2 regions of the Variovorax sp. GW823-FHT04B03 genome follow, and region 2 is predicted to be linked to the other one. Evidence: predicted binding sites of a transcription regulator. Region 2 holds the regulator's gene; the other holds the start of a gene.
What was found. Region 2 encodes NrdR, which represses ribonucleotide reductase genes. Its sites were predicted from a motif close to CACNANATNTNGTG; they were not measured.

Region 1: the regulator NrdR is predicted to act here: its motif matches at 1,251-1,264, upstream of AC1RAD_RS03655 (ribonucleoside-diphosphate reductase subunit alpha).

Annotation. Positions count from the first base shown of each region.
Region 1 is NZ_JBXAIT010000001.1:811,611-819,555, reverse strand. Features, by position in the region: gene AC1RAD_RS03665 (sigma-54-dependent transcriptional regulator) at 1-393, shown strand, start outside; gene ampD (1,6-anhydro-N-acetylmuramyl-L-alanine amidase AmpD) at 380-997, shown strand; gene AC1RAD_RS03655 (ribonucleoside-diphosphate reductase subunit alpha) at 1,347-4,259, shown strand; gene AC1RAD_RS03650 (ribonucleotide-diphosphate reductase subunit beta) at 4,472-5,662, shown strand; gene AC1RAD_RS03645 (histone H1-like DNA-binding protein) at 5,862-6,422, shown strand; gene AC1RAD_RS03640 (carbohydrate kinase family protein) at 6,538-7,440, opposite strand; gene AC1RAD_RS03635 (zinc-ribbon and DUF3426 domain-containing protein) at 7,499-7,945, opposite strand, start outside.
Region 2 is NZ_JBXAIT010000003.1:414,638-422,582, reverse strand. Features, by position in the region: gene nusB (transcription antitermination factor NusB) at 1-169, opposite strand, end outside; gene ribH (6,7-dimethyl-8-ribityllumazine synthase) at 166-627, opposite strand; gene ribBA (bifunctional 3,4-dihydroxy-2-butanone-4-phosphate synthase/GTP cyclohydrolase II) at 634-1,788, opposite strand; gene AC1RAD_RS15115 (riboflavin synthase) at 1,785-2,456, opposite strand; gene ribD (bifunctional diaminohydroxyphosphoribosylaminopyrimidine deaminase/5-amino-6-(5-phosphoribosylamino)uracil reductase RibD) at 2,543-3,673, opposite strand; gene nrdR (transcriptional regulator NrdR) at 3,702-4,145, opposite strand; gene glyA (serine hydroxymethyltransferase) at 4,179-5,423, opposite strand; ZMP/ZTP riboswitch at 5,462-5,588, opposite strand; gene AC1RAD_RS15095 (lytic transglycosylase domain-containing protein) at 5,638-6,498, opposite strand; gene AC1RAD_RS15090 (DUF748 domain-containing protein) at 7,212-7,945, shown strand, end outside.

The DNA of each region.
Region 1 (7,945 bases), on a different contig from region 2:
GTGCGCGAGCTCGAGAACCTGCTGCACCGCGCCGTGGCGCTGAACGACGGCGACGAGCTGCACATCGACCTGATGGGCGCGATGACGCCGATGCCGGCCGCGCCGCGCGGCGAATCCGCCGAAGCGCCAGCCGCCGTCGCGGTGGCTGCGCCCGCCGCGCCGGCGGTCGAGCCCAAGCCCGCGCCGCCACCGCTGCCCTCCGACCTGCAAGCCTGGCTCGACCAGCAGGAGCGCGAGATCCTCGTGCGCGCGCTGCACGAAAGCGGCTTCAACCGCACGGCCGCCGCCGCGCGGCTGGGCATGAGCCTGCGCCAGATCCGCTACCGCATCGCGCGCCTGGGCATCTCCACGCCCAACGGCGACGACGGCGCCACCGCGCATGCCGACGACTGACGACCCCGTCACCCCACCGGCCGGCGACGACAGACTTTGGCGCGCCGGCTGGTACCGCTTCGCCAAGGCCCTGCCCTCGCCCAACTTCGGCCCGCGCCCCGTCGGCGCGCAGACCGACCTGATCGTGCTGCACTCCATCAGCCTGCCGCCGGGCGAATACGGCGGCGACGCCGTGCAGCAGCTCTTCACCAACCGGCTCGACTGGGACGCGCACCCGTACTTCCAGTCGATCCGCGGGCTCGAGGTGTCCTCGCATTTCTATGTGCGGCGCAACGGCGAGCTCTGGCAGTTCGTGAGCTGCGAGGACCGCGCCTGGCACGCCGGCGTGTCGTCGTGGCGCGGGCGCAGCAACTGCAACGACGACTCCGTCGGCGTCGAGCTCGAAGGCCTCGAGGGCGAGCGCTTCGAGGAGGCGCAGTACGAAACGCTGGCCAGCCTCTGCGCCGCGCTCGCGCAGCACTACGCCATCGCCCACATCGCCGGCCACGAGCACATCGCGCCCGGCCGCAAGCAGGACCCCGGCGCCGGTTTCGACTGGCGTCTGCTGCGCGAACAGCTCGGCTGGAATCCACAGATGTTTCCCGAGCAGGTGGTCGCGCGCTAATTTTTTCAATCGCTCCGTGGCCCGCGATGCGCCGCTCTCGCAGCGCAGCAATCTCGCAAGCGCAGGCACGCGACGTAGCAACCATGCGGCCTGCAGGCCCAAATCGCCTTGCAAGCCGCGCCCCATGCGGGTTGCGCCACCATGGGCCAGTATTCACGCGGCATCGCTGGCGATGCGCTGAGTGCGGCGCAATTCCTGTCAGGGTTGCGTCCATAGGAAAACACTACCTGTAGTGGCTTGTGGGGCACAGACACCCTAGATATAGTGTCTTCCCGTTCGGCAACAACGCCGACGCAAGGCCCGCGAGGCCTTGCCAACCAACAAGAATTGCACAACCGAGAGGAAGCGAATGCAAACTGCACTGAACACCCCGTCGACCCCCCGCGCCGTCCCCGCGACGCCGCAGCAGCAACAAGACACTGCGGGCTCGCCCACCGGTCAGAACCTCGCGCACTACCAGATCATTCGCCGCAACGGCGCCGTCGTTCCCTTCGAACCGAACAAGATCGCCATCGCGATGATGAAGGCCTTCCTGGCGGTGCACGGCACCCAGGGCGCGGCTTCCGCCAGCGTGCGCGAGACCGTCGACACGCTGACGCAAGGCGTGATCCGCGCCATGGTGCGCTCGCGTCCGGGCGGCGGCACCTTCCACATCGAAGACGTGCAGGACCAGGTCGAGCTCGGCCTGATGCGCGGCGGCCACCATGAAATCGCGCGCGCCTACGTGCTGTACCGCGAACGCCGCACCCAGGAGCGCTCCAAGCAGGGCGAGCAGGACGTGCCCGCCGCACCGGCACTGCACGTGCTCGACAACGGCGAGCGCGTGGCGCTGGACCTGAACGAGCTCAAGGGCCTGATCGAATCGGCCTGCCAGGGCCTGGGTGACAGCATCACCGCCGCCCCCATCGTCGCCGAGACGATGCGCAACCTGTACGACGGCGTGCCGCTGGACGAGGTCTACAAGGCCTCCATCCTGGCCGCCCGCACGCTGATCGAGAAGGACCCCGACTACACCTTCGCCACCGCGCGCCTGCTGCTGCACACGATCTTCAAGGAAATCATCGGCCGCGAAGTGATGCCGGTCGAGCGCGCCACCGCCTACGCCGACTACTTCCCGCAGTTCATCAAGAAGGGCGTCGAGAACGAGCTGCTCGACGAGAAGCTGCTGCAGTACGACCTGCCCCGCCTGGGCGCCGCCCTGAAGGCCGAGCGCGACAACCAGTTCGACTACCTGGGCCTGCAGACCCTGTACGACCGCTACTTCCTGCACGTGCGCAAGACCCGCATCGAGCTGCCGCAGGCGTTCTTCATGCGCGTGGCCATGGGCCTGTCGCTGAACGAAATCGACCGCGAAGCCCGCGCCATCGAGTTCTACGAAGTGCTGTCGTCGTTCGACTTCATGTCGAGCACGCCCACCCTGTTCAACGCCGGCACGCTGCGCTCGCAGCTCTCGAGCTGCTACCTGACCACCGTGCCCGACGACCTGGACGGCATCTACGAGTCGATCAAGGAAAACGCGCTGCTGTCGAAGTTCGCCGGCGGCCTGGGCAACGACTGGACCCGCGTGCGCGCACTGGGCAGCCACATCAAGGGCACCAACGGCGAATCGCAAGGCGTGGTGCCGTTCCTGAAGGTGGTGAACGACACGGCCGTGGCCGTGAACCAGGGCGGCAAGCGCAAGGGCGCCGTCTGCACGTACCTGGAAACCTGGCACCTCGACATCGAGGAGTTCCTGGAGCTGCGCAAGAACACCGGCGACGACCGCCGCCGCACGCACGACATGAACACCGCCAACTGGATCCCCGACCTGTTCATGCGCCGCGTGATGGAAAAGGGCACCTGGACGCTGTTCTCGCCCTCCAACGTGCCTGACCTGCACGACCTGTTCGGCGCCGACTTCGAGAAGGCCTACGTCGCCTACGAAGAGAAGGCCGCCCGCGGCGAGATCAAGCCCGCGCGCACCCTCCAGGCCTCGGACCTGTGGCGCAAGATGCTCACGATGCTGTTCGAGACCGGCCACCCCTGGATCACGTTCAAGGACGCCTGCAACGTGCGCTCGCCGCAGCAGCATGCCGGCGTGGTGCACTCGTCGAACCTGTGCACCGAGATCACGCTGAACACCAGCGACACCGAAACGGCCGTCTGCAACCTGGGTTCGGTGAACCTGCTGCAGCATCTGAAGGACGGCAAGGTCGACCAGGAAAAGCTCAAGCGCACCATCTCCACCGCGATGCGCATGCTCGACAACGTGATCGACATCAACTACTACGCCGTGAAGAAGGCGCGCGACTCGAACCTGCGCCACCGTCCGGTCGGCCTGGGCCTGATGGGCTTCCAGGACGCGCTGTACGAACTGCGCATTCCCTACGCCTCGCAGGAAGCGGTGCAGTTCGCCGACGAGTCGATGGAAGCCATCTGCTACCACGCCTACTGGGCCTCGACCGAGCTGGCCAAGGAACGCGGCAAGTACTCCAGCTACAAGGGCTCGCTGTGGGACAAGGGCATCCTGCCGATCGACTCGCTCGACCTGCTCGAGAAGGCCCGCGGTGGCTACGTCGAAGTGGACCGCTCGGCCACCCTCGACTGGGATTCGCTGCGCGCCAAGATCAAGGCCGACGGCATGCGCAATTCGAACTGCGTGGCCATCGCCCCCACGGCGACCATCTCGAACATCATCGGCGTGGACGCCTCGATCGAACCCTGCTTCGGCAACCTGTCGGTCAAGTCGAACCTGTCGGGCGAGTTCACCGTGATCAACCACTACCTGGTGCGCGACCTGAAGCGCCTGGGCCTGTGGGACGACGTGATGGTCATGGACCTGAAGCACTTCGACGGTTCGCTGCGTCCCATCGACCGCGTGCCGCAGGACGTGAAGGCGCTGTACGCCACCGCGTTCGAAGTCGAGACGACGTGGCTGGTGGAAGCCGCCGCGCGTCGCCAGAAGTGGATCGACCAGGCGCAGTCGCTGAACATCTACATGGCCGGCGCCTCGGGCAAGAAGCTCGACGACACCTACAAGCTCGCCTGGCTGCGCGGCCTGAAGACCACCTACTACCTGCGCACGCAGAGCGCGACGCACGCTGAAAAGTCGACGGTGCAATCGGGCCGTCTCAACGCGGTGTCGTCGGGCAACGACGCACCCTCGGGCATGAGCGCACTCGAAGCTGCCGCTGCTGCAGCGAAGGCACAGATGAGCGCGATGCCCGCCACCGACATCGCGTTCTGCGGTGTCGACGATCCGACCTGCGAAGCCTGCCAGTGATGTGCAAGTGAAGCGTCAACACACAAGACGCTTCGATCGATCAGCGAGGTGCTCGCACAAGTGAAAAGCGCGCGACGTTCAATCAATCAAGGCATTGACTGACGTCGCGCGATGCATGCGAGCAACATAACAACCCCATAAATGGCGCACGATGTGAACGAGCACTTTGCAACTCACATCGTTGCTCCGATAATTGCGCATTGGATTTTTCTATGTTGACCTGGGACGAAGAAGTCAAGCCCTCCTTACCAAAGGATATGCAACAAGGATTGCAGCAGCACCACGCATCGACCGGCGGTCTTTCCGCTGGCCGCGCGGTCGCCGCTCCGACTTCGTCGCTTGCACAACCCGCCACTGCCACCGCACCGGTGGCCGCCGCTGCAGGCCAGCGCGTCAAGGCTTCCGACAAGCGGATCATCAACGGCCAGACCGACGTCAACCAGCTGGTGCCGTTCAAGTACAAGTGGGCTTGGGAAAAGTACCTCGCCACCTGCGCCAACCACTGGATGCCGCAGGAAGTGAACATGACGCGCGACATCGCGTTGTGGAAAGACCCGAACGGCCTGACCGAAGACGAGCGCCGCATCGTCAAGCGCAACCTCGGCTTCTTCGTGACCGCCGACTCGCTGGCCGCCAACAACATCGTGCTGGGCACCTACCGCCACATCACGGCCCCCGAGTGCCGCCAGTTCCTGCTGCGCCAGGCCTTCGAGGAAGCGATCCACACACACGCGTACCAGTACATCGTCGAGTCGCTCGGCCTGGACGAGAGCGAGATCTTCAACGCCTACAACGAAGTGCCGTCGATCCGCGAGAAGGACCAGTTCCTGATCCCGTTCATCGACGCCATCAGCGACCCGAACTTCAAGACCGGCACGCACGAGACCGACCAGACGCTGCTCAAGTCGCTCATCGTGTTCGCCTGCCTGATGGAAGGCCTCTTCTTCTACGTCGGCTTCACGCAGATCCTTGCGCTGGGCCGCCAGAACAAGATGACCGGCGCCGCCGAGCAGTACCAGTACATCCTGCGCGACGAGTCGATGCACTGCAATTTCGGCATCGACCTGATCAACCAGCTCAAGCTCGAGAATCCTGGCCTGTGGACCGCAGAGTTCAAGGCCGAGATCAAGGACCTCTTCATGAAGGCCGTCGAGCTCGAATACAAATACGCCGAAGACACCATGCCGCGTGGCGTGCTCGGCATGAACGCCTCCATGTTCAAGGGCTACCTGCGCTACATCGCCAACCGGCGCGCGCAGCAGATCGGCCTCGAAACGCTCTTCCCGAACGAGGAAAACCCGTTCCCCTGGATGAGCGAAATGATTGACCTGAAGAAAGAGCGCAACTTTTTCGAAACCCGCGTGATCGAGTACCAGTCGGGTGGTGCGCTCTCCTGGGATTGAATTTTTCGATACACAACAATTCATGAATTCAAGAATTGCCCTTGCCACCGACTGCGCCAAAGAGCGCGGCATGGACGAGGGCTCAGGTGTTCATGGTGCTGGGGCTCAGATTCCAACGCCATGAATCGCTTCACGCTCCCAACGCGCGTGGAGTGCTTCAATAGGTTGATTTTTTCAACTTGATCAAGGAGAAATAGAAATGGCAACTGCAAAGAAAGCGCCGGCCAAGAAGGCCGCTGCAAAGAAGGCTCCGGCTAAGAAGGCTGTCGCCGCGAAGAAGGCTCCGGCAAAGAAGGTCGCTGCCAAGAAGGCTCCGACCAAGAAGGCTGTCGCCAAGAAGGTCGTAGCGAAGAAGGCTCCGGCAAAGAAGGTCGCGGCCAAGAAGGTTGCAGCCAAGAAGGTCGTAGCGAAGAAGGCTGCACCGGCGAAGAAGGCCGCTGCCAAGAAGGCTCCGGCAAAGAAGGCCGCCGCCAAGAAGGCGCCTGCCAAGAAGGCCGTAGCGAAGAAGGCGCCTGCCAAGAAGGCTGCTGCCAAGAAGGCCCCTGCGAAGAAGGCTGCCGCCAAGAAGGCCCCTGCCAAGAAGGCCGCGGCCAAGAAAGCCGCGAAAAAGCCCGCTGCCAAGCCTGCCGCTGCTGCCAAGAAGCCTGCTGCCAAGAAGGCCGCCGCGCCTGCGAAGGCTGCCGTAGCGCCTGCCCCTGCGGCGCAAACGACGCTGAATCCCCAGGCAGCCTGGCCGTTTCCGACGGCCAGCAAGCCCTGAGTGAATTCTCAGCGGCCCTGAAAGGCATAAAGCCCGGCACCGCAAGGTGCTGGGCTTTTTTCATGGGCGGCCCGCTGTGGCCGAATCGCCGAAGCGATGCGGGCCAGTCAGCGAATCACAGGTCGAGCGTGGCGCGATCGATCTGGTAGTTCTGCGGTCCGCGTTGCGCGATCTTGAGCGCGCCGATGCGGTTGCCGAGCGCTGCGCAGCGCGCCAGCGGCCATTCCTTTTCCAGACCGTACAGCAGGCCACCGCGCCATGCGTCACCGCAACCCGTGGGCTCGATCACAGCCGTCGGCGTCACGCCGGGCACGTGCTCGCGCTCGCCGCCGGTCCACACTTCACAGCCCTCGGCCGCCAGCGTGACCACGAGGCCGCGCACGCGCTGCGAGATCTCGGCCAGGCTCCAGCCGGTGCGCTGCGACAGCATCTTGCCTTCGTAGTCGTTGACGACGACCCAGCTCGCGAGCTCGATGAAGTGACGCAGTGCATCGCCGTCGAACATCGGCAGGCCCTGGCCCGGATCGAACACGAAGGGAATGCCGGCGACAGCGAATTGCTCGGCGTGCTGCAGCATCGCCTCGCGGCCGTCGGGCGCGATGATGCCGAGCTTGATGTCCTCGCGCGCCGCCACCTTCGTGACGTGCGCCTGCTGCATCGCACCGGGATGGAACGCCGTGATCTGGTTGTTGTCCGTGTCGTTCATGATCATCGCCTGCGCGGTGAACGTGTCGTCGAGCTGACGCACGAACTCCGTGCTGATGCCCAGCGTGCGCATGCGCTCGGCGTAGTCGGCGCCGTCGCTGCCCAGCGTAGCCATCGGCAGCGCCGTGCCGCCGAGTGCGTTGAGGCTGTAGGCGATGTTGCCGGCGCAGCCGCCGAAGTCACGGCGCAGGCCCGGCACCAGGAACGACACATTCAGGATGTGCAGCTGGTCCGGCAGGATCTGGTCGGCGAACCGGCCTTCGAAAGTCATGATGGTGTCGAACGCGAGGGAACCGCAAATCACTGCTGCCATGGGTGGACCGTAGGTTGGATGAGAAAGGGAACGAACGGCGCGCGTGTCGGCGCTCCGCTCAGGGATAGAAAGCTTCGACGCGGTAGCCCGCGATCGGCGGCAGTGCCGCCGCCTCGCTGGCCGACAGGGTCAGCGGCAGCGAGGCCGCGCGGTCGGCACGCGCCGCCAGCACGCCTGGCGCGCCGTAGTCGGTGGGCGTCAGCACGCGCCGCACGACGGCTTGTTCCTGCGTGTCGAGCAGCGACAGCTCGATGGCCGGCATCGCGAGCGGCACGGTCGCGGCATTGCGCAAGGTGAAGCTCAATCGGTAGTCGTTGCCGCCGCTCTTCTCGCGCGCGAAGGCCGCGCCCTCGATCACGATGTCGCCGATCTGGCGCAGCGCCGCGAGCTCGCAACCGGTGTACTGGCACAGCGCCGACAGGGCGGGCCGCAGGTTCGGCTGGCGCGCCACGATGCCGTCGCGCTCGTGGCGAACGATCTGCACGATGAGGGCCAACGCCGCGAG
Region 2 (7,945 bases):
CGATGTCGGTCGGGTCGTTGCGGCCCACCAGGTGCTGGTAGAGCGCCTGCAGCGCGAACTCGCGCGCGCGGCTGCGGTTCGACTTGGCCGCGGCCTTGCGTGCGCCCGTGCTGGTGAGGCCGGTGCGCGACTGGCGGGGCTTGGCGGACTTGGAGGTGTCTTCGGTCATGAAAGGGTGGCCAGCAGTTGTGCCATCTCGACCGCCACCTGGGCTGCGTCGCGGCCCTTGTCGGTCTGGCGGGCGACGGCCTGTTCGAGGTTTTCGGTCGTGAGGATCGCGTTGGCGATGGGCAGGCGGTAGTCGAGCGCGACGCGGCTCACGCTCGCGCCCGATTCGTTGGCCACCAGTTCGAAGTGGTAGGTCTCGCCGCGGATGATGCAGCCCAGCGCCACGAGCGCGTGGTAGCCGCCGCGCTCGGCGAGCGCCTGCAGTGCCACGGGCACTTCGAGCGCACCGGGCACCTGCACGTGATGGATGTCGGACGCGGCCACGCCGAGCGCCTCGAGCTCCGACAGGCAGGCCGTGGCCAGTGCGTCGGTGATGTCGGCGTTGAAGCGCGCCTGCACGATGCCGATGCGCAGGCCTTTGCCGTTGAGCGTGATCTCGCCCTTGTTGGAACCTTGCATGGTCGTTCAGTCTTTCGTGAGGTAACCGGCGATCTCGAGGCCGAAGCCGGCGGCCATGCTCGGCATGCGACGCGGCGCGCCGAGCAGGTTCATCTTGTGCACGCCGCATTCGCGCAGGATCTGCGCGCCGATGCCGTAGTTGCGCAGGTCCATGCGGCCGCGCTCGGGCGCTTGCGCGGGGCGCGCGGTGCCGTCGAACTGCGCGAGCAGCTCGGCCGCGGTTTCGCCGCAGTTCAGCAGCACGGCCACGCCCTTGCCTTCGTTCGCGATGTGCGAGAGGCTGGCGTCCAGGCTCCAGGAGTGCATCGGGCGGTTGACTTCGAGCGCGTCGAGCACCGACAGCGGCTCGTGCACGCGCACCGACACCGTGTCTTCAGGCGCCCACTGGCCGCGCACCAGTGCCAGGTGCACGCCGCGGCTGGGCTTGTCGACGAAGGCGTGGGCGGTGAAGGTGCCCCAGTTGGTCTGGATCTCGCGGCAGCCGACCTTTTCGACCAGCGATTCGACGCGGCTGCGGTGCTCGATGAGCGCGGCGATGGTGCCAATCTTGATGCCGTGCTCGGCCGCGAAGATCTGCAGATCGGGCAGGCGGGCCATCGTGCCGTCTTCGTTCATCACTTCGCAGATCACCGAGGCGGGCGAGCAGCCGGCCATGGCGGCCAGGTCGCAGCCGGCTTCGGTGTGGCCGGCGCGCATGAGCACGCCGCCGTCCACCGCCTGCAGCGGGAAGATGTGGCCGGGCTGCACCAGGTCGGCGGCCACGGCGTTGCGCGCCACGGCGGCCTGCACGGTGCGGGCGCGGTCGGCGGCCGAGATGCCGGTGGTCACGCCTTCGGCTGCCTCGATGGAGACGGTGAAGGCGGTGGAGTGCTTGGCGCCGTTGCGCTGGACCATCGGCGGCAGCTGCAGCCGCTCGCACATCTCGCGCGAGAGCGTGAGGCAGATCAGGCCGCGCGCGTGGCGGGCCATGAAGTTGATGGATTCGGCGGTGATGTGGTCGGCGGCGATGACGATGTCGCCTTCGTTCTCGCGGTCTTCCTCGTCCACGAGGATGACCATGCGGCCGGCGGCCAGCTCGGCCACGATGTCTTCGACCGGGGAGATCGGTGCGGGTGCACGGTCGGCGCGCGGGGCGCCGATCGGCGTGACGGAGGCGTTCATTTCGAAGTGTCCTTGGGAGACGTGGAAGACGTCAGAGAGGGGGTGAGCATGCCGGCTTGAAGCATGCGCTCCACGTAGCGCGCCACGGTGTCGATTTCGAGGTTGACCTTCGAGCCGGCCTTCAGGCCGCCGAGGGAGGTGTTTTCCACGGTGTGCGGGATCAGGTTGATGCTGACTTCGGCGCCACCGGCGATGTCGCTCACGCTGTTGACCGTGAGGCTCACGCCGTTGATGGTGATCGAGCCCTTGTAGGCCAGGAAGCGCGCCAGCGCGGGCGGTGCGACCACGCGCAGCTCCCAGCTTTCGCCGACCGGCGCGAAGAAGCTCACATGGCCGATGCCGTCCACGTGGCCCGAGACGATGTGGCCGCCGAGGCGGTCGCTCGCGCGCAGGGCCTTCTCGAGGTTGATGCGGCTGCCTTCGTCGGTCAGGCCGGCCGTCTTGTCGAGGGACTCCGCGGAAATGTCGATGGTGAATTGCCCGCGTTCAGGTGCGAGCGTGGTGACCGTCATGCAGGCGCCGTTGAGCGCGATGCTGTCGCCGAGCCCGACGTCGTCGAGGTAGCCGTCGGGCACCTCGATGCTGAGTCGCTTGCCGTAGGAGGAGGAGGTGCCGAGGTCGTGGATGGCGGCGATGCGCCCCACGCCGGTGATGATTCCGGTGAACATTTCCACATTTTCGCAGACATCGAGGGGTCTTCGGCCCGAAGGGCCGGTTTGCGGCTGCGAATGTGCCGCGCCGCGTGGGCGGCGACTCAGAAGCGGTCGCGGCCGGCGACGCGCGCGACGATGCGCAGGTCGGGCCCCAGCATGTCCACCGACTTGAATTCGAGCGGCAGCGCGCCCGCCAGCGAGGTGAGCGGGCCCTCGGCATGCAGGTGGCTGGCGATGTCGAGCCCGCTGCCGATCAGCTTGGGCGCCAGGTACACCAGCAGTTCGTCCACGCAGCCTTCGCGCAGCAGCGAGCCGTTGAGCTTGTGGCCCGATTCGACGTGCAGCTCGTTGACGCCGCGTGCCGCGAGGTCCTGGAGCATCGCGGGCAGGTCGACCTTGCCGTGCAGGTTGGGCAGGCAGGTGATGGTGGCGCCGCGGGCTTCGAGTGCGGCCGCCTTTTCTTCGTTGTGCCGGCTGGCAGCGTAGATCCAGACGGCGCGGCCAGCTATGAAAATGTGAGCGTCGGGCGAGGTCTGGAGGTGGCTGTCGACCACCACGAGATGGGGCTGGCGCGGCGTGTCGACCAGGCGCACGTCCAGGCGCGGGTTGTCTTCGAGCAGCGTGCCGACGCCGGTCAGCACCGCGCCGGTGCGGGCCCGCCAGGCGTGGCCGTCGGCGCGCGCGGCCTCGCCGGTGATCCACTGGCTCACGCCGTTGTGCAGGCCGGTGCGGCCGTCGATCGAGGCGGCGATCTTCATTCGAACCCAAGGCTGCTGGCGGATCATGCGGCTGAAGAAGCCGATGTTGAGCTCGCGGGATTCGTCGGCGCCCGGTCCGACTTCGACCTCGACGCCCGCCGCGCGCAGGCGCTCGAAGCCCTGTCCTGCCACGAGCGGGTTCGGGTCGGCGAGCGAGGCCACGACACGGCGCACGCCGGCGGCGATGAGCGCGTCGCAGCAGGGGCCGGTGCGGCCGTGGTGCGAGCAGGGTTCGAGCGTGACGTAGGCGGTCGCGCCCGCAGTCGAATGGCCCTGGGCCTGCGCATCGCGCAGCGCCATCACCTCGGCATGCGGACCGCCGGCTTGTTGCGTGTGGCCCTGGCCGATCACGCGGCCGTCGGTGTCGCACAGCACGCAGCCGACGCGCGGGTTCGGGTCGGTCAGGCGGATCGCGGAGGCGGCGAGCCGCAGAGCGGTCGCGATGTGGGAGGCGTCGTGTCGGGAAGAGGACATGCCGGGTTCGTTCACGCCTTCTCGGGGGTCAGATGTCGCGCAGCAACTGGCGGAACTCGTCCACGTCCTCGAAGCTGCGGTACACCGAGGCAAAGCGCACGTAGGCGACCTTGTCGAGTTTCTTGAGTTCGCGCATCACGAGCTCGCCGACCTTCGTCGAATCGATTTCGCGCAGGCCGCTGGCCAGGAGCTTCTGTTCGATGCGCAGCAGGGCGTTGTCGATCTGCTCGATGCTCACGGGCCGCTTGCGCAGCGCCAGCATCATCGAGGCGCGGACCTTGGTCGAGTCGAAGTCGGCGCGGCTGCCGTCCTTCTTGACCACGACGGGGAAGTTGACGTCGGGGCGCTCATACGTGGTGAAGCGCTTGTCGCAGGCGCTGCACTGGCGGCGCCTGCGGACGAAGTCGGCGTCTTCCGAAACGCGGGTCTCGACGACCTGCGTTTCGAGATGACCGCAAAAAGGGCATTTCATGCGGCCAGTGCTTCTCTTCTTCTATTTACGAAATCAACGGTAGACAGGGAAGCGGCTCGTCAAGGCGTGGACCTTGGCGCGCACCGCGTCGATGTTCGCCGCGTCGCGCGGGTTCTCGAGCACGTCGGCCACCAGGTTCGCCGTGATGCGGGCCTCTTCGTCCTTGAAGCCGCGCGTGGTCATGGCGGGGGTGCCGATGCGCACGCCGCTGGTGACCATCGGCTTTTCCGGGTCGTTGGGGATCGCGTTCTTGTTGATCGTCATGTGGGCGGCGCCCAGCACGGCTTCGGCTTCCTTGCCGGTGATGCCCTTCGAACGCAGGTCGACCAGCATCACGTGGCTTTCGGTGCGTCCGCTCACGATGCGCAGGCCGCGCGCGGTGAGGGTGTCGGCCACGATCTGGGCGTTCTTGACCACCTGCTGCTGGTAGGCCTTGAACTCGGGCGTCAGGGCTTCCTTGAACGCGACGGCCTTGGCGGCGATCACGTGCATCAGCGGGCCGCCTTGCAGGCCGGGGAAGATGGCGCTGTTGATCGCCTTCTCGTGCTGCGACTTCATCAGGATGATGCCGCCGCGCGGGCCGCGCAGGCTCTTGTGCGTGGTCGAGGTGACGATGTCGGCGTGCGGCACCGGGTTGGGGTACACGCCCGCGGCCACGAGGCCGGCGTAGTGGGCGATGTCGACCATGAAGATCGCGCCGACGTCCTTGGCGACCTTGGCGAAACGCTCGAAGTCGATGTGCAGCGAGTAGGCCGAGGCGCCCGCGATGATCAGCTTGGGCATGTGCTCATGCGCCTTGCGTTCCATTGCGTCGTAGTCGATGGCTTCGTTGGCGTCCAGGCCGTAGCTCACCACGTTGAACCACTTGCCGCTCATGTTGAGAGGCATGCCGTGGGTCAGGTGGCCGCCTTCGGCCAGGCTCATGCCCATGATCGTGTCGCCGGGCTTCAGGAAGGCGAGCATCACGGCTTCGTTGGCCGAGGCGCCGCAATGCGGCTGCACGTTCGCGGCGTCGGCACCGAAGATCTGCTTGACGCGGTCGATGGCCAGTTGCTCGGCCACGTCGACGTGCTCGCAGCCGCCGTAGTAGCGCTTGCCCGGGTAGCCTTCGGCGTATTTATTAGTGAGCTGCGAGCCCTGGGCGGCCATGACGGCCGGCGAGGCGTAGTTCTCGCTGGCGATCAGCTCGATGTGATGTTCCTGGCGCGCGTTTTCGGCTTGAATGGCGGCCCAGATTTCGGGATCGGTCTGTTCGACCAGGATATTGCGTTGGTACATGGCAGTCCTTTGAAGACGAGGTCCTTGTTCAACCAAACAAGGGCTGCCCAGGCGAACGGCTGAACGCCTGTTGTGGTCAGGCGGCACGCTTCCCAGTGGTATTCCACGTCAGCGCGTGGCACCTTTTTCAGGGTGCTGCGCCTATCGCCAGTCGCGTACAGGCCGAGTGTAGCGCAGGCCCGCACGCATCCGGGCCGGGAGGGCCGGCAAGGCCTCAGGAAACTGCGGAGAGCAGGGCGACCTTGGCCGGCTCGCTGCCGGTGGCGGGCTCTTCGCCAGCCGGCTTGGCCGGTGCCACGACCGGGATCGGCTGTGCGCGCGCCGTGGTCGGCGGCGGCACGACCATCGTCGACGGCGCGCGGCCGGCGGCAACCTGGCGCAGGCGCTCGTGCTCGGCCAGCACCTTGGCGGCATAGCCGCCGTCGTCGTCGAGGTTGGCGGCGCCCACGTAGTAGCGCAGGCCGCCTTCGAGCGAGCCGGCGCGGGCGATGCATTCCTGCAGCACCTTCACACCGACGCGCATGTTGGTCACGGGGTCGAAGGCGGTGAGCGTGCCGCCCGCGCTTTCGTACTTGTCGCCGTGCACGCGCGTCATGACCTGCATCAGGCCCTGGGCACCGACGTGGCTTTGCGCGAACGGATTGAAGCTGGACTCGATGGCCATGATGGCCAGGATCAGCGTGGGGTCGAGCTTGGTGCGCTTGCCGATCTGGTAGGCCTCGGAGACCAGCACGCTCAGCGGTTCGGCCGCGACGCGGTACTTCTTGCTGAGCCAGTAGGCCACCGCCGCCTGCTGCTTGGGCAGCTCGTCGGGGCTCGCGGCCGTGGTGCGCTCGATGGCGGTCGGCTCCAGGTCGGTGGGTTCGGGCGCGGGCTTGCGCGACTGCAGCCAGCCCATCAGTTGTTCCTCGCCGGTCTTGCGCAGGTCGGGGCGCGCCACGAGGGCGAGGGCCGCGAACACGATGGCCAGGCCGACCAACGCAAACCCGTTGTGGGTGATTTCAAAAAAGCCGTCTGCCACATCGGACACGAAGGTCCGTAGCCCGCGGGCTGTGGCATCAAACGCCTTGCTCATCGCTTTTTTCCTTTCTGTGCGGCACCTGGCATGCAGCGCCTGAAAGGGCGGTGGATGAAGGCAGCGGCGCTTGGATTGGTATGTACGAATCAGGCTCCGCGCATGGAGGGGGTGTGGGGTAGGGAGCGCGGCGGCCTGATCACGCCGGTGGAATTCGGCAGCGGATTCAGGGAGGCCCTGCTGCGTCCGGCAGCAAGGGCAGGCGGGATTCTATCGTGGCTAAATACACGGTCAAGCATAAGGATTTGGTTTCATATGTTAATAAGTGCTTGAAAAATCCCCTCGTTCGAGGGGGCTCCAGGGGGCGCGGGCCTACGGGAAATCCCTTGGAAAAAGGGATTTGCAAAGGAAGGGTGAGACGCCTAATCTGGACGGGCCTGAGGTTTCAGGCGTTTTTCCGAAGTCAGGCAGTCCGAGGTGCAAGTCAAGGACTCGAACGATGGAGGACTCCACGGCGGCAATCTCTTGCTGCCAGCACGGCGGGAACCATTACTTCCGGTCGCGCGAATCGATGGCATGGGTTTTGAGCCCGCCATCAAGCCCGGTGACAAGACACTTCGTCGACTCACCGGGCTTTCTTGTTTGTGGGGCTCACACTTTCGGCCTACCGATCCTGTCGAGGGGTGCGTGGGCATCGCAATGCCTCGCCAAAAGGGAACGCATTCACGTTTCCGCAGACTTTGTTGGCATCTGTTTGCGGCACACTTCTGCGGATGGATGCTGCTTCGATCAAACAGAACAAATGGGTGCGGCGTGGGGTTGTCGCGTTGCTGGTGGTGTTGGCCCTGTGGGTCATCGCGTGGCTGGCGGTGCCGCCGATTGCCAAGAGCCAGCTCCAGAAGATCGCGAGCGAAAAGCTGGGCCGGCAGGTCACCGTCGGCAAGATCGACTTCAAGCCCTGGACGCTCGAGCTCGCACTGAATGACCTGCGCATCGCCACCGCCGACGGCAAGCAGCCGCAGGTGGCCATCAAGCGCATCTATGCCGACGCTGAATTGCAATCGCTGTTCCGCCTGGCGCCCGTGATCGACGCGGTGACGGTCGAGGCGCCCGCGGTGCTGCTCACGCACCTGGCCGACGGCAAGTACGACATCGACGACATCCTGGCCAAGCTGGCCTCGGGCCCGCCGCCCGATCCGAAGGCCGAGCCCGCGCGCTTCGCGATCTACAACATCTCGATCAAGGACGGCGCGGTCGACTTCGACGACCAGACCGTCAAGCGCCGGCACGAGCTGCGCGGCTTCATGCTGAACGTGCCGTTCCTGAGCAACCTCGCCTCCAAGCGCGAGATCAAGACCGAGCCCAAGCTGGCCTTCGCGCTCAACGGCAGCCAGTTCGACTCGGCCGCCTTCACGACCCCGTTCGCGCAAAGCCGCAAGACCGACGCCCACGTGCAGTTCAAGGGGCTCGACCTCGTGCCCTACCTGGGCTACATCCCCGGCGGCCT